Regions from separate parts of the Mesorhizobium sp. WSM4989 genome, predicted to be linked through region 1. Evidence: riboswitches for the same ligand, from Rfam matches in the RefSeq annotation. Region 1 holds a riboswitch; each other region holds the start of a gene.
The links. A riboswitch is a leader RNA that binds a small molecule or an ion and turns the genes downstream of it on or off. The one in region 1 is predicted to bind thiamine pyrophosphate.
Positions count from the first base shown of each region.

Region 2: another riboswitch for thiamine pyrophosphate. It lies ahead of thiB (thiamine ABC transporter substrate binding subunit); the one in region 1 lies ahead of thiC (phosphomethylpyrimidine synthase ThiC).
Region 3: another riboswitch for thiamine pyrophosphate. It lies ahead of thiC (phosphomethylpyrimidine synthase ThiC); the one in region 1 lies ahead of thiC (phosphomethylpyrimidine synthase ThiC).

Region 1 covers NZ_JARTVN010000007.1:28,265-36,342, reverse strand. The annotation lists gene P9217_RS29690 (hypothetical protein) at 24-1,079, opposite strand; gene P9217_RS29685 (hypothetical protein) at 1,076-3,142, opposite strand; gene P9217_RS29680 (metallophosphoesterase) at 3,145-4,482, opposite strand; gene P9217_RS29675 (hypothetical protein) at 4,974-5,237, shown strand; TPP riboswitch at 5,555-5,671, shown strand; gene thiC (phosphomethylpyrimidine synthase ThiC) at 5,775-7,610, shown strand; gene thiO (glycine oxidase ThiO) at 7,607-8,078, shown strand, end outside.
Region 2 covers NZ_JARTVN010000003.1:332,409-340,486, forward strand. The annotation lists gene P9217_RS26490 (caspase family protein) at 1-124, shown strand, start outside; gene P9217_RS26495 (M48 family metalloprotease) at 208-1,650, opposite strand; gene thiQ (thiamine ABC transporter ATP-binding protein) at 1,858-2,619, opposite strand; gene thiP (thiamine/thiamine pyrophosphate ABC transporter permease) at 2,616-4,238, opposite strand; gene thiB (thiamine ABC transporter substrate binding subunit) at 4,443-5,453, opposite strand; TPP riboswitch at 5,496-5,611, opposite strand; gene P9217_RS26515 (thiamine diphosphokinase) at 5,751-6,395, shown strand; gene P9217_RS26520 (ABC-F family ATP-binding cassette domain-containing protein) at 6,397-8,078, shown strand, end outside.
Region 3 covers NZ_JARTVN010000002.1:769,838-777,915, forward strand. The annotation lists gene P9217_RS16450 (thiamine phosphate synthase) at 1-281, opposite strand, end outside; gene P9217_RS16455 (thiazole synthase) at 278-1,051, opposite strand; gene thiS (sulfur carrier protein ThiS) at 1,056-1,253, opposite strand; gene thiO (glycine oxidase ThiO) at 1,237-2,220, opposite strand; gene thiC (phosphomethylpyrimidine synthase ThiC) at 2,217-4,037, opposite strand; TPP riboswitch at 4,150-4,262, opposite strand; gene P9217_RS16475 (beta-galactosidase) at 4,545-6,680, opposite strand; gene P9217_RS16480 (ABC transporter ATP-binding protein) at 6,709-7,854, opposite strand; gene P9217_RS16485 (carbohydrate ABC transporter permease) at 7,901-8,078, opposite strand, start outside.

The DNA.
Region 1 (8,078 bases):
TGCTACTCGAATGCAAGATAGTGTCAGAACGTCCCGGGAAGGCTGCAGGCAGGGGATGTCAGGTCAATCAGCCTATAGATATGATACCGCCCATTCGCTGAGACTTCACGATGGGCATAGGAGGTGGGAATTCTTGCCTTGAGATGGACGCGGCTGTCGGAGCAGGCGAGCACGGCAGCAGCGATGGCCTGAACCTTCGGGCCGCTGACAAAAACGTTCACCACCGCACGCGAGCCGAACCCGTCGAGATACGTCTCGAAAGCATCGAGGTGGGCCATCAGCCCGAAAGCCTGGATGTCGCGAACTTCGCCATCTTCGAGCCGGTGGGTTTCACGTACCTTGGCCACCTGTTGATCGAGCAAAGCATCGATATGCGCATTCTTGTCGCTTCTTGGGACGAGGAGCGAGATCCGTTCCGGACTGACGATATCGATCAATCCGTAGAATACGTCGGCATCTCCTCCGATCCCCACGAGCAGGACTTTCTCTTCGCCCATTCCTCCGCTGCCTTGAAGATGAGGGACGGTGACGTATCGGTCCAAGCCGCTGGAAAAATCCTCTTTGCCGATCGCGTTCCCGTAGATACCTTCGGCGTACCCGAATTCGAGAGACTGAATCGACATTTTCTTGAATGCCACCGCAATCAGCCATTGGATGTAGATTCGCGGCATCGTCGAGCACTCGACGAAAACCTTCCGCAGGCTTCCTTCGTATGAGCCACATGAAGCGGCCATCTGAGTGAGCAGGTGATCGAGGAGATTGATGTTCTTCTGATACTCGATGGAAGGCTCGAGGGTGATCACAGTCACTTCGACGCCCCATCGGGTACCCATAGCGATGAGCTTTCGCCGGTTTTCTTCGACGGCTGGGACGTTCGCTTCCTTCAGAGCAAAGTCCAGAACCACGATCTTGCCGACCTTCAGGTCAAGATGGTTTTCGAACGCGGCGAAACGCGTTTCCCATCCAAGCGCGACGATCGCGATATCTGCCTCCATCGTTTCGCAGGTACCTGCATCTCTCGCCTTCTCGGTGACGGCCAGATGGCCGAAGACTCGATACTCGACAGTTGAAGCGGTCATTCGAGATCGCTCTCGAAAAGCGAGTGCTGGAATTCGGTCTTGAGTGCGGGCCGCGCGACGAGCTCCTTAAACACCGAGTCGGCCCAGTCTTCTGGGAGCCGATGCCTGGTAAAAAGCAGGTCGACCATCCGCGCCGCAGGGATTGTGTTGATTTCGTACGGGCCGCGATAGGAGAACCCGAAGTAAGGTGCAAATCGCCGATGCAATCTGATCATCATCTCCTTCGATGCGGGGTCGGCGCGGTCCACCTCAAAGTTGCCGGCGGCGGAGACCTCCCGGATAAACCCATCCCTTTCCGCCCGACGCAGGACCTCGTCCAGTTTTCCGCTGGGTTGCTCCAGTCGGTTCACCAGCGAGCGCATTTCCTTTAGATCAACCCTGAAAATGCCTCTCTCTGTCGTTCCTAGAGCATTTTCTTCGGCAAACTCTGTCTGGAGGCGAGCGGTCAGGTAACCCAACGCCCGCACCATGCGCACGCTCTCTTCTTCGTACGGATGTGAAAGCGCCTGAAGTCCATCAAGCTTCCGTTGAGAGGCGGCGTTCACAGCCTGTCTCTGCTGTTCGAGATGAATCTGTAAATCCGAGTTGATGAATTCCACCAGTTTTCGTGGATCACTGGAACTCGGAACACTGCGGCGGAAGATCTCTCCCATTATATCAAGGAAATCGCGTATACAGACGTCGCTCAATGATGTGATGATCTGGTGCCCTACGTACGGGTAGTCATGCAGACGCAGCATCTGGCACGCTTTCAGAAAAGCCCATCCCTGTTTCCGGGCGATCGACCTCTTCAGATTTGAAGCATCCGCCTTGCTCATGGGCCGGCGCTTAATTTCCGGGTTCATGAGCGCGAGCGCCAGCCCTTCGGCATAAGGGCGCGCTTTTCGATCAAGAAGGAATTGCTGCTGATCCGCCGTCCTCAAATTCACGGAGAGGAATTCACGTGCTGCATCAGCAAGTGCCACAAGCTCTTCTCTGCCCTCGGAATGACCCGATATGATAACCCGCTCGATGATGTCATTGACGGAAAGCCGCCCCAGCCGGTTTTTGAGCGAAAACGCGCTGAGCGCATCGTTGCGCTCGAGATCACTCCGCAGATGGTCAGGAAGCGCATAGTACAGCCGAAGCGACGACACGTTCTCGCACAGCGTGGCGAACTCCCTCGGATCGACTGAATCAAGATTCTCGACGTCCCGGTCAGCATTCGAGAGCGACTGGCCGGGTATGATCGTCCGGATCGTGTCGTAGAGGCCGCCGATGTAGGCGAGGACCCATTTCACGTTGCCGCGCGTCTTTCTCACCAAGGTGTTCAGGAACTGCTGTTGGAGCGGTGTCAGTGCTTCACAGTCGTCAATCAGTATCTTGAAGAAGGGCGCCCTGTCACCGGCGAAAGATGGGCCATTTAAAAGTGGAGTGATCGCGGTCGCGACCTTGTTAATGATCGCGCCAGGGTCTGTTGCTCTGAAGCCGGTCGCTCCGGCATCGGCGGCAAAGAAGAACGCGTTGAAGCATTCGTCGACGTACCGGGTTATCCCACCCCGCAGCTCATCGATGCTGAAGAAGTCGAGACGGGCAGGTTGGGGTATGAAGTGCAGCACTTCGCGATGCAGTGCCAGGGCGACGTCCCTATCTTCGGAGGCCCGGTATTTCAAGTGGCCGTCGCGTCTGAGCTGGCCGATGCTCTCGAGCAGGCGTTCGACTATCTTCAGCTCCAGATAGTGAGAGAAGATTACGAATTGCCGCGGGATCACGGCGGCCGTGTCGAAGCGTATCCGCTCCGGAATGAGGTTCAGAACGGCGTTGTCGATTAGGGGCGAGAATGTCTCATTGAGCTGGAAGAAGACGCCATACCAAGCGAGCTTGCCGACTTGGTCCGAGAGACTTTTGTCTTCAAGAATATGGACTGTGGAAAGCGAGCGAAGAATGCTGGTCTTGCCGCTGCCTCTCGTCCCTGCGACGAAGACCGGCTTGGCGGCGGCAGAAATCAACGCCGACTTCTGACTGAACCACAGTATCGGGCGGCTTTCGTACTCGATCCTGTTGGGGCCGAACGGATTCTCCATCGCTATTCGTCCCTTACCTTAATGCGCCAAGCCGAGTTTGCCTTGGTGAGGCCGTCTATCTCGATGAAGCGCGCCGCTTGGAGCATCAGAAGAGAGTCTTCCAGATCTAGCCCGAGCTCGGCGGAGGCAGCAATCTCAGTGATCTCGTCCCAGAAGAGTAACCCATTCCCGCGCCTGGTGGCATGGTCGCGCAGTCGGCGCAGCAGGTCAAACGTGTCGTTGTTCAGAAAGGCCTTGCCGTTGGACATGGTCGAAATAAAGCAATGTTCGCCTTCCATGACCGTCCCGTCGGCGACATTGGTGCGGTAGGGTATAAGTCGGATGCCGACGAGCTCTCCCTGATCGGTCGTGAAGAAGACGAGCTCATTGAAACCTGACTGTATCTCTGGTGCTGAGATGCAGATCAATTTGCCGTCCGGAAACCTTGGATCGTTGACGATCTCGACCGGATCAGCATGTATGTGTCCATGCAGGTAGACGATAGGCTTGTTGCCCTGCAGCAGCTGAGTTCTGACAAATCCGCTGTTGAGCATCTCCGCGTATGGCGTAATGCGCGGAGTCTTTTGTGGCAGCAGATTGTGATGGCCGATTATGATGCCGTAACGCATGTCGGGCTGCTGGAGCAATTCCTGTAGGCCTGCAAGCATCTCACGCGAGATGTATGGCGTGTCCATCTGACCGTAATACTCGTCGTCGGACGCCTCCTTGTCTGGATCGCTGGGAGGTGTCGCGGGCGAATGTCCCGAGATGTCCGGCGAGCCGAGATCTAGAGGCTCTGTAGAAGGACTGAGTGCCTCGAGACGATCACGAAGGAACGCGGGAAGGTTTTGAAGCTCCCAACTGCCTATCGCTGTGTTGACGAGGATGAAGTTTGCGCCTGCGGATCCTGTCGGAAGTCTGAAGTGCACGGGTTGGTCCACGGGAACGGTCTGCCAACCCAAGCGGGCGGCTAAACTCGCCATTTCGCTGAATTTCTCAGTCGGTCCAAGTTCGCGCGCGTCATCACGGTTCACATCGTGATTTCCCGGTACGAATATCAACGGAAGCGCCTTTGAACTGCGTCCCTGTGCGCGGCAGAGCAACGTGAAATGCTGGAATGCCGAAGCAATGAAGGTCTTGTCGCCACGGCTCGTGAAATCCCCCATGAAGGCGATCGAATCCAAGGGCTTCGAAGTCGTCAGCCGCCGAAGTTTCGTCAAGACGGCACGCAGCGAAGACGCGCGTAGCTTCTGCGTTATTTTCGGAGCGAACTTGCTATCCTTGGCATCGATGTTGCTAGAGGAAGGATGCCAGTCCGGATAGTGAATATCGCCTACTTGAAGGATTCGCACCCGCCGCATAACTCGCCCCCCTGCCGAGAGCCATAGACTAATCCGTTCGCTTTTGCCAAGCGCGAACGATCATCCGCAGTGTCCTTAACGAGGTAGCCTGCACTTTTCGAGAATTGCCACGGCGGCTATTTTTCGGCTGTGAAGCACACGAGACCCGTGACGTGAGACCCAGTTGCTCAATGCCCAGTTGCTCAATGAGCTTTCTTACGAATAAGGGAGAATTTCCGCGGCCGGACTATCTCTGAGCGAGCGTGCATGACTGCCAACGGAAGGTCTTGCACGCACCCTTGCGATCTTGAGCAATGGTCGCCATGACTTTCTTCTTGCAGGCTTTTGAGTGGCCCAGCCTGCGATCACCAGACCCCACCGATTCTAAAGAGCGTGGCAGATGGGATAGTCGAGGTTGCCCGTGCACAGTCACGCTCAGGGCTTGCGCCGCCCAGAGGACACGCTGAAAAGGCAGATTGGGGCGCAAGCACGCCATTCACGAGAGGTTCGACATGAAGACCATGCAAGAAAAAGACATTCCGGCATTCGTACAAGCAGTTGTGGACGCCGGCTGCAAAATTTGCGCGATTGGCAACTTGGGATACGTCTTTGGCGATGCTGATTTCACGCCAGCGCAACGGAGGGCCGTCGAGCCACAGCTGCGTAGGATTGCTGAAATCTACGGCGAACGCGATCATCTCATGAACGAGATAGCTGTATATCTGCGGTCGATCGGACGCCATGTCGAGGTTGAGCCGAAGACAGGTATTTCCTGATGGCCGTGATCGCGAGAAGCCGTCTTCCAACCTCTGAATCCTAAAGGAGGTGACCCCCAAGGCCGTTCGTCACCTTCGACCAGAATAACCACATCCGTGACCGCCTGAGCTACTTGGTCGATACGCGCACATGGCCAATACAGTTTCTCCATCCTTCACGAAGCGAATGAGGCTTTGGCCATTCAGCCCCGGTCTACGGGGCGTGACTTGTCCCCGATGCATGCGCGAGCTCTCCGCCCGGCTGGCCGCCGGTCGTCGCCACCGGCCGAAGGCGCCCGAATGCGCTTGACAAGATAGCGTCAGCCCGTTCAACCTAAGGCATTCACCAGGGGAGTCCCGGCAAGGGGCTGAGATACTGCTGGCTTTCGCGGCGCAGTGACCCGTTGAACCTGATCCAGTTCATACTGGCGTAGGGACGGTGCAAGCGCTTTGCGGGAGTTTACGCCCGAGGTCCTGTTGCAGCAGGTCTACAGAAGCGTCTTTTCATCCTTCCGGCACAGAACTGGGTCTCCAATGCATGAGCAAAGGAGCCTCACGATGAATGCCCTCACCCCCGCCGTATCGACGGGACCACTGCCCGCCTCGCGGAAAATCCACAAGCCCGGCGTCCTCTACCCGCAGATCAGGGTGCCGATGCGCGAGATTTCCGTCCATCCGACGGCCGGCGAACCGCCCGTCACCGTCTACGATCCGTCCGGCCCCTACACCGATCCATCAGTCGAAACCAGCATCGAAAAAGGCCTTGCCCGGCTTCGCCACGAATGGGTCACGGCGCGTGGCGATGTCGAAGCCTATGACGGCCGCCACGTCCGGCCGGAAGACAATGGATTCGCCACCGGCGAGCGCCTGACACCGGAATTTCCGATACGCAATCGGCCGCTCAAGGCCAAGCAGGGCAAGGCGGTGACCCAACTTGCCTATGCGCGCGCCGGCATCATCACGCCAGAAATGGAGTTCGTAGCCATCCGCGAGAATCTCGGCCGCGAGGTGATGCGCGGCAAGCTGCAACGCGACGGCGAAGCCTTCGGCGCGGCGATCCCAGATTTCGTCACACCCGAATTCGTGCGCGACGAGGTGGCGCGCGGGCGCGCAATCATTCCCGCCAACATCAATCATCCCGAGAGCGAGCCGATGATCATCGGTCGCAATTTTCTGGTCAAGATCAACGCCAACATCGGTAACTCGGCTGTCACATCGTCGATGGCCGAAGAGGTCGAAAAAATGGTCTGGGCTATCCGCTGGGGCGCGGACACGGTGATGGACCTGTCGACCGGCCGCAACATCCACAACATCCGCGACTGGATCGTGCGCAATGCGCCGGTGCCGATCGGTACGGTGCCGCTCTATCAGGCGCTGGAAAAGGTCAACGGCATCGCCGAGGATCTGAACTGGGAGGTCTACCGCGACACGCTGATCGAGCAGGCCGAGCAAGGCGTCGACTATTTCACCATCCACGCCGGCGTGCGGCTGCACTACATCCCGCTGACCGTCGACCGGGTCACGGGCATCGTCTCGCGCGGCGGCTCGATCATGGCCAAATGGTGCCTGCACCATCACCGGGAGAGCTTCCTCTACGAGCATTTCGAGGAGATCTGCGACATCGCCAGAGCCTATGACGTCTCCTTCTCGCTCGGCGACGGCCTTCGTCCCGGTTCAATCGCCGATGCGAACGACGCGGCGCAATTCGCCGAACTGGAAACACTTGGAGAACTCACCAAGATTGCCTGGGCAAAGGACTGCCAGGTGATGATCGAAGGCCCGGGCCATGTCCCCATGCACAAGATCAAGCAGAACATGGACAAGCAGCTCGCAGTGTGCGGTGAGGCGCCGTTCTACACGTTGGGGCCGCTGACGACCGACATCGCGCCGGGCTATGACCACATCACCTCAGGGATAGGTGCCGCCATGATAGGCTGGTTCGGCACCGCAATGCTTTGCTACGTCACGCCGAAAGAGCATCTCGGCCTTCCCGACCGCAACGACGTCAAGATTGGCGTGATCACCTACAAGATAGCCGCCCATGCAGCCGATCTGGCGAAGGGCCATCCGGCAGCGAAAACCAGGGATGATGCCCTTTCGCGCGCGCGCTTCGAGTTCCGCTGGGAGGACCAGTTCAACCTGTCGCTCGACCCCGAAACCGCACGGTCCTTCCACGACCAGACCTTGCCCAAGGAGGCGCACAAGCTGGCACATTTTTGTTCGATGTGCGGGCCGAAATTCTGCTCCATGCGCATTTCCCACGACATCCGTGCCGAGGCCCAGAAGGAAGGCATGGCGGCAATGGCGGCAAAATACCGGGAGGGCGGCGATCTCTACATGCAGGCGGACGAGACTGGCGTACCGGTCGTGCCAGAGGCTCCCAAACCATCATGAGGGTGCTCGTCAAAGGGGCCGGCGTTGCCGGCCTCACCGTCGCTTTCGAACTCGCCGCCCGCGGCGCGACGGTCACCGTCGCCGAGATGCGGCATGGCCTTGGTGGCAACGCGTCGTGGTTCGCCGGCGGCATGCTGGCGCCATGGTGCGAGCGCGAAAGCGCGGAGCAGCCGGTGCTGGATCTCGGACGCGATGCTGCCGACTGGTGGGATGCGGTGCTGTCGGGTCAGGTGACACGGGCCGGGACATTGGTCGTGGCCGCGCCGCGTGATGCCGGTGAGCTTGACCGGTTCGCCAGTCGCACGTCAGGGCATCGGCGCGTCGATGAAAACGAAATTGCGCTCCTGGAACCCGACCTCGCCGGCCGCTTCCGGCGTGGATTGCTCTTCCCCGACGAGGCTCACCTCGACCCACGCCCGGCGATGGCGGCACTTCATGACAAGCTTGCGACCATGGGTGTCAAATTCC
Region 2 (8,078 bases), on a different contig from region 1:
GGCGCCCTGGCGCGGCAGTAGCGGCGATCATTCGGGGTCCGGCGGCGGCCAAAGTGGTGAGGGCAGCGGGGGCAGCACCGGCGGCCAGACCAGCCCTGAAGGCGGCAGCAGTGGCGGGCTCTGATTGCTGCGGCAGCCGCGCGCCCGGGTTGACTGAATAGAAGCGCGCGGCTGATTCGTTGCGGAAGCACGAAACGGGATGCGACCCTACTTGTCGGTGACGATCTTGACCTTGTCGCCGGCCGACACGCTCGCGCCCGGCGACATTGCGTTGAGCACCCGGAACAGGTCGAGCTTTCGGTCGACGCCGACCATCTGAGCGGCAAGCGTGCCCATGTTCTGGCCGGGCTGCACAGTGACCACCCGGATATGCAGCGGCTTCAGCGCCGCCTTCTCGGCCGCGCTCAACGTGCGGAAGGAGCTGCTGACGGAGCGCGCGACCGGCTCCAGCGCGGTGCTGGCCGAGGGTGCCGCAGTCAGCAGCCGGTAGACCTGTCCGCCGGCCCGGATGACCGCGATATCGAACTGCCACCCTTGCGCGCTGGCATGCGCCATCGCCGCCTCGTTGCCGTTGACCGTTTCCTGGCGCACGCTGGCATCGTCTAGTCCGGCGACCCAGCCGCTGCGGATATAGTCGGTGAGCGACACAGACTTGTCGATCGCCACGCCATCGAAGCGGATGGCGATGTCGCCCGGACCGGTCGCGGTCACCGCGGCCGCCGAATTGTCGATGACGAAACCCTCGGGCACCGAGAACGACACGCCAAGGCCGGGATGCAGGAAGGTCTGGCCGCGCACATAGCCCTCTTCCGGCGTGTCGCCGTAGAGCAGCCCGTCTATGCCGGCTAGAAAGGCATCGCGGTCGCGCGTGCCGACGCCGGGCGGTCCGAAGTTGCGGGCGAGCCGCTGCGCCAGCTCGATGCGCTGCGGCGTGTTGGGATGCGTGGCCAGGAAGTCGAGGCTGGCATCCGTGGCGCCGCTGACCGAACGGAAATCGGTATAGGCCGACATCGACTGCAGGAAGCGGCCGGCCGCATAGGGATCATAGCCCGCTTCGCCGATCGACTTGATGCCGATCGCGTCGGCCTGCAGTTCTTGGTTGCGCGAAAACTGCGCAAGCCTCAGCTTGCCGCGGATGAGCGCGGCCTTGGCCGTCGGGCTGTCGCCGAGCACGTCGGAGACGACCTTGGTCGCCAAGCCTTCCTCGGCCTCGAGCTGCTGTCGTTGCAGGCCGTGATTGGCGGTGACGTGGCCCATCTCATGCGCGATGACGGCCGCAAGCTCGGAGGAATCATTTGCCAACGCCAGCAGACCGCGCGTGACATAGAGATAGCCGCCCGGCAGCGCGAAGGCGTTGACGTTGGGCGAGTTGAGGATGGTGATGCGATAGGTCTGGGTCGGATTGGCCGAGACCACCGTCAGATTGCCGACGACCTTGGCCACCATGCGCTCGAGCTTCGGATCGGAATATTCGCCGCCATAGGTGGCGAGAATCCGCGGATGCTGCGCTTTGGCCATTTCGGCCAGCCTGGCGTTGGCGACGACATTGTCGACGGTGATCGGCTTATCGGAGGGCTGGAAGCCGGACTCCTGCACGTCCGGCGGCGTGAACATCTGGCAGCTCGCCAGCGCCACGGCAAAGCCGGCCATCGCGAAAAATCGCGCCAGCGGCTTAGTCCATACCCTCTCGATGCCGGCTGTCAGATCGGCTTCCTTTCGTAATCTTTCGGCAAATCACGGCCCACCCGGACCAGCATGGCCGGACCTAGCCACACTCCCCCGGACAAGGCAAGCAAACGCCTGATCACCCGCAGCCGGTTTGGCCGTAAATTATGTCCGCTTCCGGGCAATGTGTTGTCATCCGGCAACGCTACCGCCTCGATCGCCGATATAGCGCCGGAAGGCCTCCGGTCCAGCACCGTCGAAGAAATCGGCGGCCGACCCTGTTGCCGCGACCCTGCCCTCGTCGACGAACGCGATCTGCTGGCCGATGCTACGCGCGTCCTGCGGCTGGTGCGTGACGAAAAGGACGGTCATCTGTCGCTCGGCGTGAATGCCGGCCACGAGATCGAGCATGTCTTCGCGCAGCGCCGGGCCGAGCGAGGCGAAAGGCTCGTCGAGCAGAAGCACCGGACGGTCCCGTATGAGCACCCGCGCCAGCGCGACGCGCTGCCGCTCGCCGCCGGAAAGCTCGCGCGGCAGCCGCTTTTCCTTGCCGGCAAGGCCGACACGCCCCAGCGCTTCCGCGACCGCGCGGTGGTCGTCGGCCGTGAGCTTGAGCGATGGCGAGCGGCCAAGCCCGACGTTGCCCTCGACCGAAAGATGGGCGAACAGGTTGTTTTCCTGGAACACCATCGACACCGGCCGCGCCGAGGGCGGCGCATTGTCGACATCGATCCCGCCGATCAGCACCTTGCCAGCATTGGGTGATTCGAAGCCGGCCACCAGATTGAGCAGCGTCGACTTGCCTGAACCGCTCGGCCCCATGATGGCGGTGATCCTGCCGGCGGCGAATTCGACATCGAACCGGAAGGATGCCTCGCCATAGCTGAAGGATACGCCGTCCAACGTGACGGCCAGGCCCTTCGTGGCCGCGATGCCATTATAATCCCTCGTCATGCCTTTGCCTCCCGCCCCAGCCAGTCGGCGGCGACAACCAGCATCAGGCAGACGAGGCCGAGCAGCAAGGCCAGCCCCGCGGCGTCGGCGGTCCGGTAGCTGCCCATGCGCGCGAGTAGAAGATAGGGCAAGGTCTGGACGGAATCGCTGCCGAACAGCGCGATCACGCCGAGATCGCCGAGCGACAGCGCCATGGCGAACGCAAAGCCGGTGGCCAAGGGCCGCCGGAGCGACGGCCAGTCGACCAGCCGCAGCCGGTTCCAGCCGGAAATGCCGAGCGCCAGGCAGAGTCGCTCGTGGCGCTCGCTCGCCGCGTCATAGGCAGGGCGGACGGCGCGAATGGCGAAAGGCATCGCCATCACCGCATTCACCGCGACGACCATGACAGGTGCGATGGCGAACACATCGGTGATGTTGCGCAGAGCCAGGAACCAGCCGGCGCCGATCACGATGGGCGGCACGACCAGCACGAAACCGGCGCCGGTGTCGGCGGCATGTTCGAGAAGCGACATGGCGCCGCCCGCGCGGCGCCTCAGGGCCAGTGCGCGTCGGGCGGCGATCAGCGACAGCGACAGCATCACGCAAAACAGCGCCGAGAGAAAGGAGAGCCCGGCGCTGGTGAGCGTCGCGCGGCGCACGGCGTCCTCGCCGGCCAGCCGGCCGAGATCCGCCTCCAGCCCGGCGAGCACGGTCGCCGCCATCGGTGCGGCGACGAACAGCAGCGCAAGCACGATGAGGCCGGCATTCAACACGGCCTCGGTGGTGCTGGTCGCAAGATAGCGGCGTGGCGCTACCGGCAGATTCGCATCGCCGACCGTGTTGGCGCCGAGTCGCGTCAGCATGGCGACCACGACGAAGGTCAGCACGATCTGCAGAAACGTTAGTGTCACGGCCCGCGCGGGATCGAAATCGAAGCGCAGCGCCTGGTAGATCGCGACCTCTAGCGTCGTCGCCGCCTGCCCGCCACCCAGCGTCAGTACGATTGTGAAGGAGGTGATGCACAGCATGAAGACCAGCCCGGCGACCCCCGGCAGCACCGTGCGCAGCGCCGGCCATTCGATCAGCCGGAAGGCCGACCGAGCGTCCATACCGAGCTGGCTCGCCAGCCGCCACTGGTCGGCCGGCACGGTGCCGAGCGCCTCGAGGAACAGCCGCGTGGCCAATGGCAGGTTGAAGAAGACATGCGCGACCAGGATGCCGGAAAGGCCGTAAATGCCCGGCCATTCCCCACCGCCGAACGTGCCGAGGATGCCGGCAAAATAACCGGCATGGCCGTAAAGCGCCAACACGCCGAGCGCGGCGACGATAGCCGGCAGCGCCAGCGGCACCGTGAACAACTGCAGGATCAGGCGACGTCCGGGAAAGTTGGTGTGCCTGGACAGGGCGCGGCCGACGAACACTGCCGGCAAGACCGAAAGCAATGTCGACAGCAGCGCCTGCCAAAGCGTGAAGCGGGCGACGCGGAGCAGATAGCTGTCGAAGGCCGCGGCAGCGCTGGACGGACCGCTTGCGCCTTCGAGGATGAGGCCGGCGAAGGCGCCGCCGATGAGCAAAGTAATGGCGACAAGGGCGATGATGCCGGCAGTGATGTGAGGGTCAGGGCGCGGCGTGGATTGCACGCTGCACCACGTTGGCTCGAGCTAGCGAACGCCGCGTTCCGTCGCGCCCCCCTCTGCCTTGCCGGACATCTCCCTCTCTAGGAGGGAGATTGGCAGCTTTGCCGCTCTTCCTACACCGTCGGCGGCTAGCGAAATCACCGATCCCCCTTTGCGGGGGAGATGGCCGGCCGGACAGAGGGGGGTGCTCAAGCGCCATCCTGCGTCCTACTTGCTCATCGCCGCCAGCCATTCATCCACCCAGGCCTTGCGGTTGGCCGCCACCTCGTCCGGGCTGAACAGCAGGGTTTTGGTCGGCTTCACCAGCTTTTCGAAGGCCGGGTTGAGCGGCTTGTCGGTCTTGCCGGCCGGGAACATCCAGTTGGTCTCCGGGATGATGTCCTGGAACTTGGGCCCGGTCATGAAGGCTATGAATTTTTCCGCCAGCGGGTTCTTCGCGCCGGTTTTGGTGATGCCGGCGACCTCGATCTGCAGATATTCGCCCTCCTCGAAGGACGCCGCCTGATAGCGCTCGGTGTTCTCGGCCACCATGTGGTAGGCCGGCGAAGTGGTATAGGAGAGAACCATCGGCGCCTCGCCCTTGGTGAACAGACCATAGGCCTCGCTCCAGCCCGGCGTCACGGTCAGCACCTTCGGCTTCAGCTTGGCCCAGGCTTCCGGCGCCTTGTCGCCATAGACCGACTTGACCCACAGCAGCAGCCCGAGGCCCGGCGTCGAAGTGCGCGGATCCTGGATAATGATCTTGTCGGGGCCGGTGCCCTCGACCAGTTCCTTCAAGCTCTTCGGCGGGGTCTTCAGCTTTTCGGTGTCGTAGACGACGGCGAAATAGCCGTAGTCGAAAGGCACGAAAGTGTCGTCTTTCCAGCCGCCGGGCACATTCAAATCGGCCACCGCGCCATGCGGCGCGAATAGGCCGCTCGCCTTGGCATCCGCGGTCAGGTTGGTATCGAGGCCGAGCACGACATCGGCCTTGGTGCCGGCGCCCTCCAGCTTGACGCGGTTGAGCAGTGCCACGCCGTCGGCAACCGAGACGAATTCGAGATCGCAGCCGCATTCGGCCTCGAATTCCTTCTTCACCGCGGGCCCGGGACCCCAGTCGGCGGTGAAGCTTTCGTAGGTGTAGACGGTAAGCTTGTCTTTCGCCTCGGCAGGCCCGACGCCCACCAAAAGCGAAACAAGGCCGGCTGCAAGAACAAGGTTGGACAATAACGAGCGCATCGGCGCCTCCTTCGTTCGCGTTAAAGGAATTGAGGCGTCGGATGGTCCGAAGCGTCTAATCCCTCCGCCGGTACAAACCGGATCAGGTTCAGCGGGTTGGCTTTCGTTGCCTCTCAGCCGGTTCGCAAAATCAGCGTCCGGCACCCCGTTAGAGCATTTCGAGACATAGGCCCGGCCGATGCGGCGCGCAAGCGGAAGTTTCCGGGGATCATCACCGTTCACCGCGGTAGCGAAGCGCGATTCCGTTTGGACGCGCCCGCTTCCGTTTCGTGGGCCGGGCTGGTAAGGGCGACGGCCATGGGCACATTCACCATCCTGCTTGGCGGCGATCTCGTCCGCACGCCTCGCCTCGATCGCCAGATCGAAGGCTCCCGCATCATCGCCGCCGATGCCGGTATCGGCCATGCCCATATGCTTGGCCTCCTGCCGGAGCTCTGGGTCGGAGATTTCGACTCGGTACCGCCAAACCTGCCGGAGAATCTGGCCGCCGTGCCGCGCAAGATTTTCCCGACCGAGAAGGACATGACCGACGGCGAGCTCGCCATTGCCGAGGCGCTGGCGCGCGGCGCCACCAGCCTGGTGCTGGCCGGCGCCTTCGGCGGCAAGCGCGCCGATCATGCCTTTCTGCATTTGGCTCTGAGCGTGCGGCTGGCCGAGGCGGGCATGACCGTGCTGCTGACCAGCGGCGCGCAGGAAGGCGTGCCGATCCTGCCGGGCAAAGCCGGCTTCGACTACGCCGAGGGCACGCTGTTCTCGGTGCTCGGCTTCTCCGACCTCGCCGGCCTGACGGTCTCAGGCGCCAAATGGCCGCTGGACGGTGTCGAGGTGGCGTTCGGCTCATCGCTTACCATATCAAATGAGATCAAGGGTCGGCTCGAGATCGCGCTCGAGCGTGGCCGGGCGCTGCTGCTCGCCCACCCCTATCCTCTTCCCGAAAGCTGACATGGCACCGCCTCTTCTCAATCTGGATGGCATAAAACTGACTTTTGGCGGCACGCCGCTGCTCGACGGCGCGGCGCTGAGCGCCTCCGCCGGCGAGAAGATCGCGCTTGTCGGCCGCAACGGTTCGGGCAAGTCGACGCTGCTCAAGATCGTCGCGGGGCTGATCGAACCGCAGGACGGCGAAGTATTCCGCCAGCCCTCGGCAACGGTGCGCTACCTGCCGCAAATGCCCGATATGGATGGCTTCGCCAGCGTGCGCGCCTATGTCGAGGCCGGCCTCGGGCCGGCCGACGACCCGCATCGCGCCACCTATCTGATGGAGCATCTCGGCCTGACCGGCGAGGAGCGGCCGAACGACCTTTCCGGCGGCGAGGCGCGCCGCGCAGCACTGGCCCGCGTCATGGCGCCGGAGCCCGATATCCTGCTCCTCGACGAGCCGACCAACCATCTCGACCTGTCGGTCATCGAATGGCTGGAAGAAGAGCTTGCCCGCACCTCGTCGGCCGTGATCCTGATCTCGCACGACCGCCGCTTTCTCGAGCGCGTCTCGCGCGCCACCGTCTGGCTCGACCGCGGCCAGACGCGCCGGCTGGACAAGGGGTTCGCGCGCTTCGAGGAATGGCGCGACCAGGTGCTTGAAGAGGAAGAGCGCGAACAGCACAAGCTCGGCCGCCAGATCGTGCGCGAGGAGCATTGGCTGCGCTATGGCGTGACCGCCAGGCGCAAGCGCAACATGCGCCGGCTCGGCGAGCTGCAGGCCATGCGCCAGCGTTTTCGCAGCCATCGCGGCGCCGAGGGTTCGGCGACGATGGTGGCAAGCGACGCCGCTGAATCCGGCAAGCTGGTGATCGAAGCCAAGGGCATCGAGAAGAGTTTTGGCGACCTCACCGTGGTCAAGGGCTTTTCGACCCGTATTCAGCGCGGCGATCGCGTCGGCCTTGTCGGGCCGAACGGCGTCGGCAAGACGACGCTTCTCAAGATGCTGACCGGCGAGCTGCCGCCGGATGCCGGCACCGTGCGGCTCGGCGTCAATCTGGAAATCGCAACACTCGACCAGAAGCGCGAGGCCGTCGACCCGCAGGAGACGCTGGCGAATTACCTGACCGACGGGCGCGGCGAGAACCTTGTGGTCAATGGCGAGCAGCGCCACGTCGTCTCCTATATGAAGGATTTTCTTTTCAAGCCGGAGCAGGCGCGCACGCCGGTGCGCGAGCTTTCAGGCGGCGAGCGGGCGCGACTGCTGCTGGCCCGGGTGCTGGCGCGGCCGGCGAACCTTTTGGTGCTCGACGAGCCGACCAACGACCTCGACATGGAGACGCTGGAGCTGCTGCAGGAACTGGTCGCCGGCTTTGCCGGAACGGTCGTCCTGGTCAGCCATGATCGCGATTTCCTTGACCGCACAGTCACCAGCGTGATCGCGCCCAACGGCGCCGGACGCTGGATCGAATATGCCGGCGGCTATTCCGACATGCTGGCGCAACGCGGCGGCTCGAAGCTGGAGGAGCGCAAGGCAAGGCCGAAGGCTGAAGCGAACGAAGCGACGGCCAGAGCCGAACAGACCAGCGCTAAAAGCCCGGCCAAGAAGCTCTCCTTCAAGCAGAAGTTCGCGCTGGAATCCCTGCCGAAGAAGATCGAGGCGGTGAGCGCGTCCATCTCAAGGCTGGAGAACAGTATCGCCGACCC
Region 3 (8,078 bases), on a different contig from region 1:
ACGCCCGCCCTGCGGATCGCCTTCACATCAGCCTCCGCCAGATCTTCCTGGCCGAGGTGAACGAAATCGCAATTTTCCTCGATCGCAACACGCCAGTAATCGTTGACGATGAGCTGGCAGCCGTGGCTGTCACAGACTGCCTTCGAGGCGCGAATTTCTCGGCGCAGCGAAGCTTCGTCCTGGTCCTTAGTGCGCAGCTGCACCAGCTTCACGCCGAGCGGCACCAGACGTGCGATCCAAGCGGCGGAATGGACGATCAGGTAAAACGGATCGAGCTTCATGAGAATGCTGCCATGCCGATGACGGGGGTGGAGGGAACGGCCATGTCGCGCGGCTCGAGCAGGCCGGCGCAATAGGCCTCGCGGCCGGCCTCGACCGCCTTGCCGAAGGCCGCCGCCATGGCAACGGGATCGCCGGCCCTGGCGACGGCGGTGTTGAGCAGCACCGCGTCGTAGCCGAGCTCCATCACGGCCGCGGCATGCGAGGGCCGGCCGATGCCAGCATCGACAATCAGCGGAATGCCGGGGAAATGGCCGCGCAGGCTTCGCAGCGCATCGGGGTTCTGCGGCCCGCGTGCGGAGCCGATCGGCGCGCACCAGGGCATCAAGAGCCTGCAGCCGGCGTCGAGCAGGCGCTCGGCAACGATGAGGTCGTCGGTCGTGTAGGGAAACACCTCGAAGCCTTCAGAGGCAAGGATCCTTGCGGCTTCCACCAATCCGAATACGTCGGGCTGCAGCGTATCGTGGTTGCCGATCACTTCGAGCTTGATCCAGTCAGTGCCGAACACCTCGCGCGCCATCCGCGCCGTGGTGACCGCTTCGCTCACCGAGTTGCAGCCGGCGGTGTTGGGCAGCACGCGAACGCCGAGCGACTGGACCAGCGACCAGAACTGGCCGCCGGCTTTGCCGCCCGATGTTTCGCGACGGAGCGACACGGTGACGATCTCCGTGCCGGACGCTTTCACCGCCTCCGCCATGACGGCAGGCGAGGGGTAAAGCGCGGTGCCCAGCAGAAGGCGAGACGCGAGTTTCTGTCCATAGAACTCGAGCATGGGATCAGCCTCCCTTCATCGGCGAGAGGATTTCGACGCGGTCGCCATCGGTGAGCCGGCAGCGGTCCCGTTCCTTGGCAGGCACGACATCGCCGTTCCTCGCCGTGGCGAGCCAGCTGCCCTGGAAGTCAAGTTCGCTGAGCAGCGCGGCAAGCGTTTCTGCCGCGACTTCATGGGCTTGGCCGTTAACAATGAGCTTCAAGGGCAAACTCCTTTGCGGCAGGATTTCCCAGGATGAGGTCGGCTGCCTGCCGCGCCATGGCCGGCGCGAGTAGGAAGCCGTGGCGGTAGAGGCCGTTGATGCGAATATTCCTCCCGTCGCGCTCGACGCGAGGCAAGTTGTCGACGAATGCGGGACGCACGCCGACGCCGGTTTCGACCAGCTCGGCTTCGCCGAAGGCCGGATGCAACGCATAGGCGGCGCCGAGCAGCTCCATGGTCGAGCGCGCGGTGATCGGGCCTTCGGCATCGCATTCGACCATCGTCGCGCCGACCATGAACAGGTTTTCCGCGCGGGGCACGACATAGACGGAGATGCGCGGATGCAGCAGCCGCACCGGGCGGGTCAGCGAGATCTCGTGCGTTCGCAGGATGAGCATCTCGCCGCGCACGCCGCGCAGTTCCGGTCGCCTGTCACCGCTGCCGGTGCAGTCCACCTCAATATCCTGAGATGCGGGCGCCGAGCTGCGGCCGAACTCGACGCGCGCGCCCATCCCGCGCAGCTTGTCGCGCAGGAAAAGCAGCGCCTTGCGGGGGTCGAGATGCGCTTCCTCAGCGAAGAACAGCCCGCGCCCAAACCGGCTCTCGAGCGCCGGCTCGAGTGCCGCGATTTGGCTGGCGTCCAAATGCCTGAAGCCGGACGTTCGGCGGCCGAAGCGGTCGAGTTCGCCGGCATCGCGGGCAGGAGCCAGCACCAGCGTGCCGCGGCGCGCGACATGACCGGGCAAGGCGGCGTCCCACCAGTCGGCTGCGCCGCGTCCGAGCGTCAGCACGGTCTCTTCGGCGTTCTCGCGCTCGCACCAGGGCGCAAGCATGCCGCCGGCCTGCCAGGAGGCATTGCCGGCGATCTCGAGGCGTTTCTCGACCACGGTCACATCGGCGCCGCGCGTTGCCAGCTCGTGCGCGAGCGTCAATCCGGCGACGCCAGCGCCGCGAATGAGCACCTTCATGGCGTGTCCGTGCGCTCGGGGGTGCTGTCGACAGGCATGTAGAGATCGCCGCCGTCGCGGTACTTCGCCGCCATGGCCGCGAGCCCTTCCTTCTGGGCTTCGGCGCGGATGTCGTGCGAGATCCGCATCGAGCAGAATTTGGGGCCGCACATGGAGCAGAAATGCGCCACCTTGTGCGCCTCCTTGGGCAGGGTTTCGTCGTGGAAGGCGCGCGCCGTCTCCGGATCGAGCGACAGGTTGAACTGGTCTTCCCACCGGAACTCGAAGCGCGCCCGCGACAGCGCGTCGTCCCTGATTTTGGCGGCTGGATGGCCCTTGGCGAGGTCGGCGGCGTGGGCCGCGATCTTGTAGGTGATGACGCCGGTCTTGACGTCGTCGCGGTCGGGCAGGCCGAGATGCTCCTTGGGCGTGACGTAGCAGAGCATCGCCGTTCCGAACCAGCCGATCATCGCCGCGCCGATGCCCGATGTGATGTGGTCGTAGCCGGGCGCTATGTCGGTGGTGAGCGGCCCGAGCGTGTAGAACGGCGCTTCGCCACAAACCGCGAGCTGCTTGTCCATGTTCTGCTTGATCTTGTGCATCGGCACGTGGCCGGGCCCTTCGATCATCACCTGGCAGTCCTTGGTCCAGGCGATCTTGGTGAGTTCGGCTAGCGTTTCCAGTTCGGCGAACTGGGCCGCGTCATTGGCATCGGCGATCGAGCCGGGGCGAAGGCCGTCGCCGAGCGAGAACGCCACGTCATAGGCCCGGGCGATGTCGCAGATCTCCTCGAAATGCTCGTAGAGAAAACTCTCCTGGTGGTGATGCAGGCACCACTTGGCCATGATCGAGCCGCCGCGCGACACGATGCCGGTGACGCGGTCGACGGTCAGCGGGATATAGGGCAGGCGCACGCCGGCATGGATCGTGAAATAGTCCACGCCCTGCTCGGCCTGCTCGATGAGGGTGTCGCGGAACACCTCCCAGGTCAGTTCCTCGGCGACGCCGCCGACCTTCTCCAGCGCCTGGTAGATCGGCACGGTGCCGATCGGCACCGGCGAATTGCGCACCATCCATTCGCGGATGTTGTGGATGTTGCGCCCGGTCGAGAGGTCCATCACCGTATCGGCGCCCCAGCGGATCGCCCACACCATCTTCTCGACCTCTTCGGCCATCGACGAGGTGACGGCGGAGTTGCCGATATTGGCGTTGATCTTGACCAGGAAATTGCGGCCGATGATCATCGGCTCGCTTTCCGGGTGGTTGATGTTGGACGGGATGATGGCGCGGCCGCGCGCCACCTCGTCGCGCACGAATTCCGGCGTGACGAAGTCGGGGATCGCGGCGCCGAAGCTTTCGCCATCACGTTGAACTTTCGAACGCAACTGCTCACGGCCGAGGTTCTCGCGGATGGCGACGAACTCCATCTCAGGCGTGATGATGCCGGCGCGCGCATAGGCGAGCTGTGTGACGGCGCGGCCGCCGGCCGCGCGCAACGGTCTGTTGCGAACCGGGAATTCCGGCGTCAGGCGATCGGCTGAGACGAAGCCGTTGTCTTCCGGCTTGATCGTGCGGCCCTCGTAGCGCTCCACGTCTCCGCGCGCCTCGATCCATGCCTCGCGCAGCCGTGGCAAGCCACGCTCGATGTCGGTTTTCATCGCGGTGTCCGTGTAGGGACCGGACGAGTCATAGACCGTGACCGGCGGCTCGCCGGCGCTCGGGTGGACCGAGATCTCGCGCATCGGCACCCGCAGCTCCGGGTGGAGCTGACCGGGTTTGTGGACCTTCTTCGAAGCGGGCAATTCGCCGACGGTGACGGTCGGGGTGTGGGCATTCATGAGTGAGCCTCCTTGCTCGAGTGCACGGGAGACCCAGTCCACGCGATGAGGAGGAAGTGACGCTTCGCTTAGGATGCGGGCACTGCCCGAATGCCGAAGCCGGATTGCCGACCCGCGAAGCCTCGCACCGTCCCTACGCCAGTATGAACTGGATCAGGTTCAACGGGTCACTGCGCGCTATTAGCAGTATCTCAGCCCCTTGCCGGGACTCCCCTGGTGAGGCGCCTAGGTTGGACGATGCGACGCTATCCTGTCAACTCGACTTCATGACTTCTCCAGCCTCGAACAAGCGACGAGAAGGGGCGCAGCCACGCAGCTTTGATCGAGCATCTCTTACATCGACGCCCATTGAGCCACGACCTTGCGCGCGTCGAGCTGGCAGTCGGGGCCCACTTGTCATCCGCCAAGGAAACGCTTTTGCGAATCCCTTGTGGCGGCGGATTGAAGAACGCATTTTTCGCCTCGAAGAGCATCTGTTCGGCGTCTACGGACGCTGGTTCGATTTGTTCAGGACCGAATTATTGCGCAGCCGTAAGGGTCGAGTTGCAGCGTTCCTTCAACGGCCTTGCCCGTCAGCAGGTCGAGGCCCTTTGGGACGTTGGGTACGATCACGGCGACTTCCGTGGTGTTCAGCACGAACATCAGCCGGCGGTCGTCGGCTTCCCTGACAGAGACCTCCACCCCGGCAGGCAGGTCGGGCAGCAAAGGCGCTATACCGGCTTTGGCCAGCACGACATCGACAAGCTTCTCCGTCAGTTGCGGCGTGAGATACGTGCCGACATAGACAACCCGACCTTGCCCAACCTTGCGGGCGGTAATTGCCGGAGAGCCGGCGGCGAAGCGGTTCGACCAGATGCCGAGCACCTCGGTGTCAGGCGCTACATCAAGCACCTCGTACAAATGCGCAGCCTGGAATTCTTCATTGCCAAGGGTGAACAGGTATTTGCGTTCCGCGGACGAGGCCGGGAGCGGCGGCGGTGCATAGGCGCCCATCGGAGCCGGACGAAACAGCGGAAACAGGCCGCTGCCGCCTTCGGGAACGACGCGGCCGAACTCCGCCACCCTGACGCCGCTCAGGGCTGCAAGGGCCTTGCCGGGCGCCTGCTCGCGAATGATGTGGTTGTTCTCGTCCCTCGTCCCGCTCAATGCCGATAGGATCAGCGTACCGCCGTTGCGGACGAATGTTTCAACAGCCTCGTTCCATTCATCCTTCCACATCACCCAATGCGGGACGTAGAGCGCCTTGAGCCGCGAAAGATCGTCTTCGGGATGAATGAACCCGCATGCAATGCCGTTCTGATAGCAGTGGCGATGAAGCAGCGTCGCGTCTTCGAGCGGACTGGGGAGGCCGATCGGATAGGTCTTGTGAGCCTCCTGGTTGTCGAAGTCCGCGCCGGCGATGCCGAGGTCCATGCGCACTGCGGTGCCAAGAATCTGCTCCTTCGCGGCGGCGATCTCATGGAAGAAGCGGCCTGCCTCGTCATAGCGGCGGCGCGGCACGTCGTCGTGATCGATGACGCCCATCCAGTAGATCTCGGCGCCGAAATGCGCGGGACGCCAACGAAAGAACATGACACCGTCGGCGCCGCGCGCCACCGAGGTCATGGCCATGCGACGCATCTCGCCGGGCTCCGGCGTCATCGTCGAGAAGCCGGGCTGGCTGCCGAAGCCTGAGGCCTGCTCCGGAACGATGAAGTTGCCGGAATAGGCGCGGCATATGTCGAGATGGAGGGCCTGGGTCGCGGCATGCCCGCCGGTTCGGCGCATCTCGTCATAGAGCATCGGATAGATGTCGAAGCCGATGAAATCGAGGTCCTGTCCGAACCGACCGCGGAAGTCGATGTCGGCAAGCTGGCCAAGATTGTGGAAGATGAACCAGTCCGGATTGGCGGCGCGCAGGATCTCGACCTGGTCGTGTTGGAAGGCCGCGGTCGCGGCGGCCAGAAAGCGATGGTAGTCCTGCACGTGGCCGGGGCTGGGGTAGGACGGCATGAGCGGTCTCGGCAGGTCGATCTGCGAGAAATCGTCGTAGGCCGTCGCCCAGAAGTGGCCGCCCCAGGCGAAGTTCAGCGCCTCGATGGTGCCGTAGGCCTTCTGCAGGTATTTCTGAAACTCCAGCCTTGTCGAAGGCGCGAACGATTCCGACACCGTGGTGTTGAGCTCGTTGTCCGTCTGCCAGCCGATCACACGCGGGTTGTCCCGATAATGCTCGGCCATGGCGCGGGTGATGCGGCGGCTGTGGGCGCGGAATACCGGGCTTGTGGTGTCGGCATGCTGGCGCGATCCGTGGCTCGAGGCCCGCCCATTTATGTCAACGCGCAGCACTTCGGGGTAGTTGACGGTGAGCCAGCGGGGAGGGGTGGCCGTCGGCGTGCACATAATCGTGTCGATCCCCGCTCGGCCGAGAAGTTCGATCGCGCGATCGAACAGGCCGAACTCGAACTTGCCTTCGCGGGGCTCGAAAATGTGCCAGGCGAACTCTCCCATCCGCACCGTGTTGACGCCGGCGGCGGCCATGCGCTCGGCGTCACGCTGCCAGCAGCCTTCGTCGACATGTTCGGGGTAATGAGGTGCTCCGAGCAGAAAGCGGTCAAGATTGAGGGGCCGCCATACGGATAGCGGAGCGGGCTCTTTGCGGTTCATGCGTATGGGACTTTCGAAATTTCGAGGTTCAGATTGAGGCGACGGGTTTTCTTGGCGTGAGCGTGCGGCCATCCGGGCCGAAGAGGTAGGCGTCGCCGGTTTCGAACCCTGCTCGCAACGCGGCGCCGACCGCGACGGTAGAAACCTTGTTGAGCTGAAGCGTGAAATTGCCGGTTCCGCTGTCGGAATTGGTCGTCTGAAGCGGAGAGGCGTCGACGTAGAGGACGGTTTCGCGCCCCAGCTGCTCGACCAGACGCACCTGGCTGGAGAAGGCCGGCATTGCGCCGTCGCTTGGCTCGGCGACACGCAGGGCCTCCGGCCGGATGCCGATGGTCACGGCATCACCAGCCGAAAGGCCGCCGGCGTCGATGCCATCCAAGGTAATGGCAGGGAGGCCGGCGGCGGCTACCGAGACGCTGGATGCGCCGACGCTCACTGCTTTCGCTTCGATGAAATTCATGCGCGGCGCGCCGAGGAAGCCCGCGACGAAAATGTTGGCAGGGTTGGCGTAGAGTTCCAGCGGCGAGCCGACCTGCTCGATCCGGCCTTTGTTGAGGACTACGATCCGGTTGGCCATGGTCATCGCCTCGACCTGGTCGTGGGTGACGTAGATCATCGTCGATCCAAGCTGCGCGTGCAGGCTCGAAAGTTCCACTCGCATCTGAGTGCGCAGCGCGGCATCGAGGTTCGACAGCGGCTCATCGAACAGGAACACCTCGGGCGAGCGGGTAATCGCGCGGCCGATCGCGACGCGCTGGCGCTGCCCGCCCGACAGTTGCTTCGGGCGCTTGTCGAGCTGCTCCTCCAGACGCAGGATCCGTGCTGCGCGTTTGACGGCAGCGTCGATCTCGGTCCTGGGCCGGTTGGCCATCCGCAGGCCGAAGCCCATGTTCTCGGCGACGGTCATGTGTGGGTAGAGTGCATAGGACTGGAAGACCATTGCGATGCCGCGGTCGCCGGGCTCTTCCCTGGTGACGTCGCGCCCGTTGATCACGATGTGGCCGGAGTTGATGGTTTCCAGCCCGGCGATCGTCTTCAGCAATGTCGACTTTCCGCAGCCGGAGGGGCCGACCATGACGACGAACTCGCCCTTTTCGATCGTCAGGTCGACCGCATTCAGGGCATGGTAGCCGGCATAGTGCTTGTCGACTTTTCGCAATTCCACGCTGCTCATTTCGAGGCGCCTTTCCGTGCGTGTCGGGTGCGGCAGGGTTCGCGGATCATCCCTTGACGGCTCCCATGGTGAGGCCGGCGACAAAGTGCTTCTGCATCATGAAGAACATCACGACCGGGGGCAGGGCGACGAAGATCGTGGCCGCCGAGACGATGTTCCAGGCCGATGTCCATTCGCCGCGCAGATTGTTCAAACCTGCGGTAACGGGTTTGACCGCGTCACTC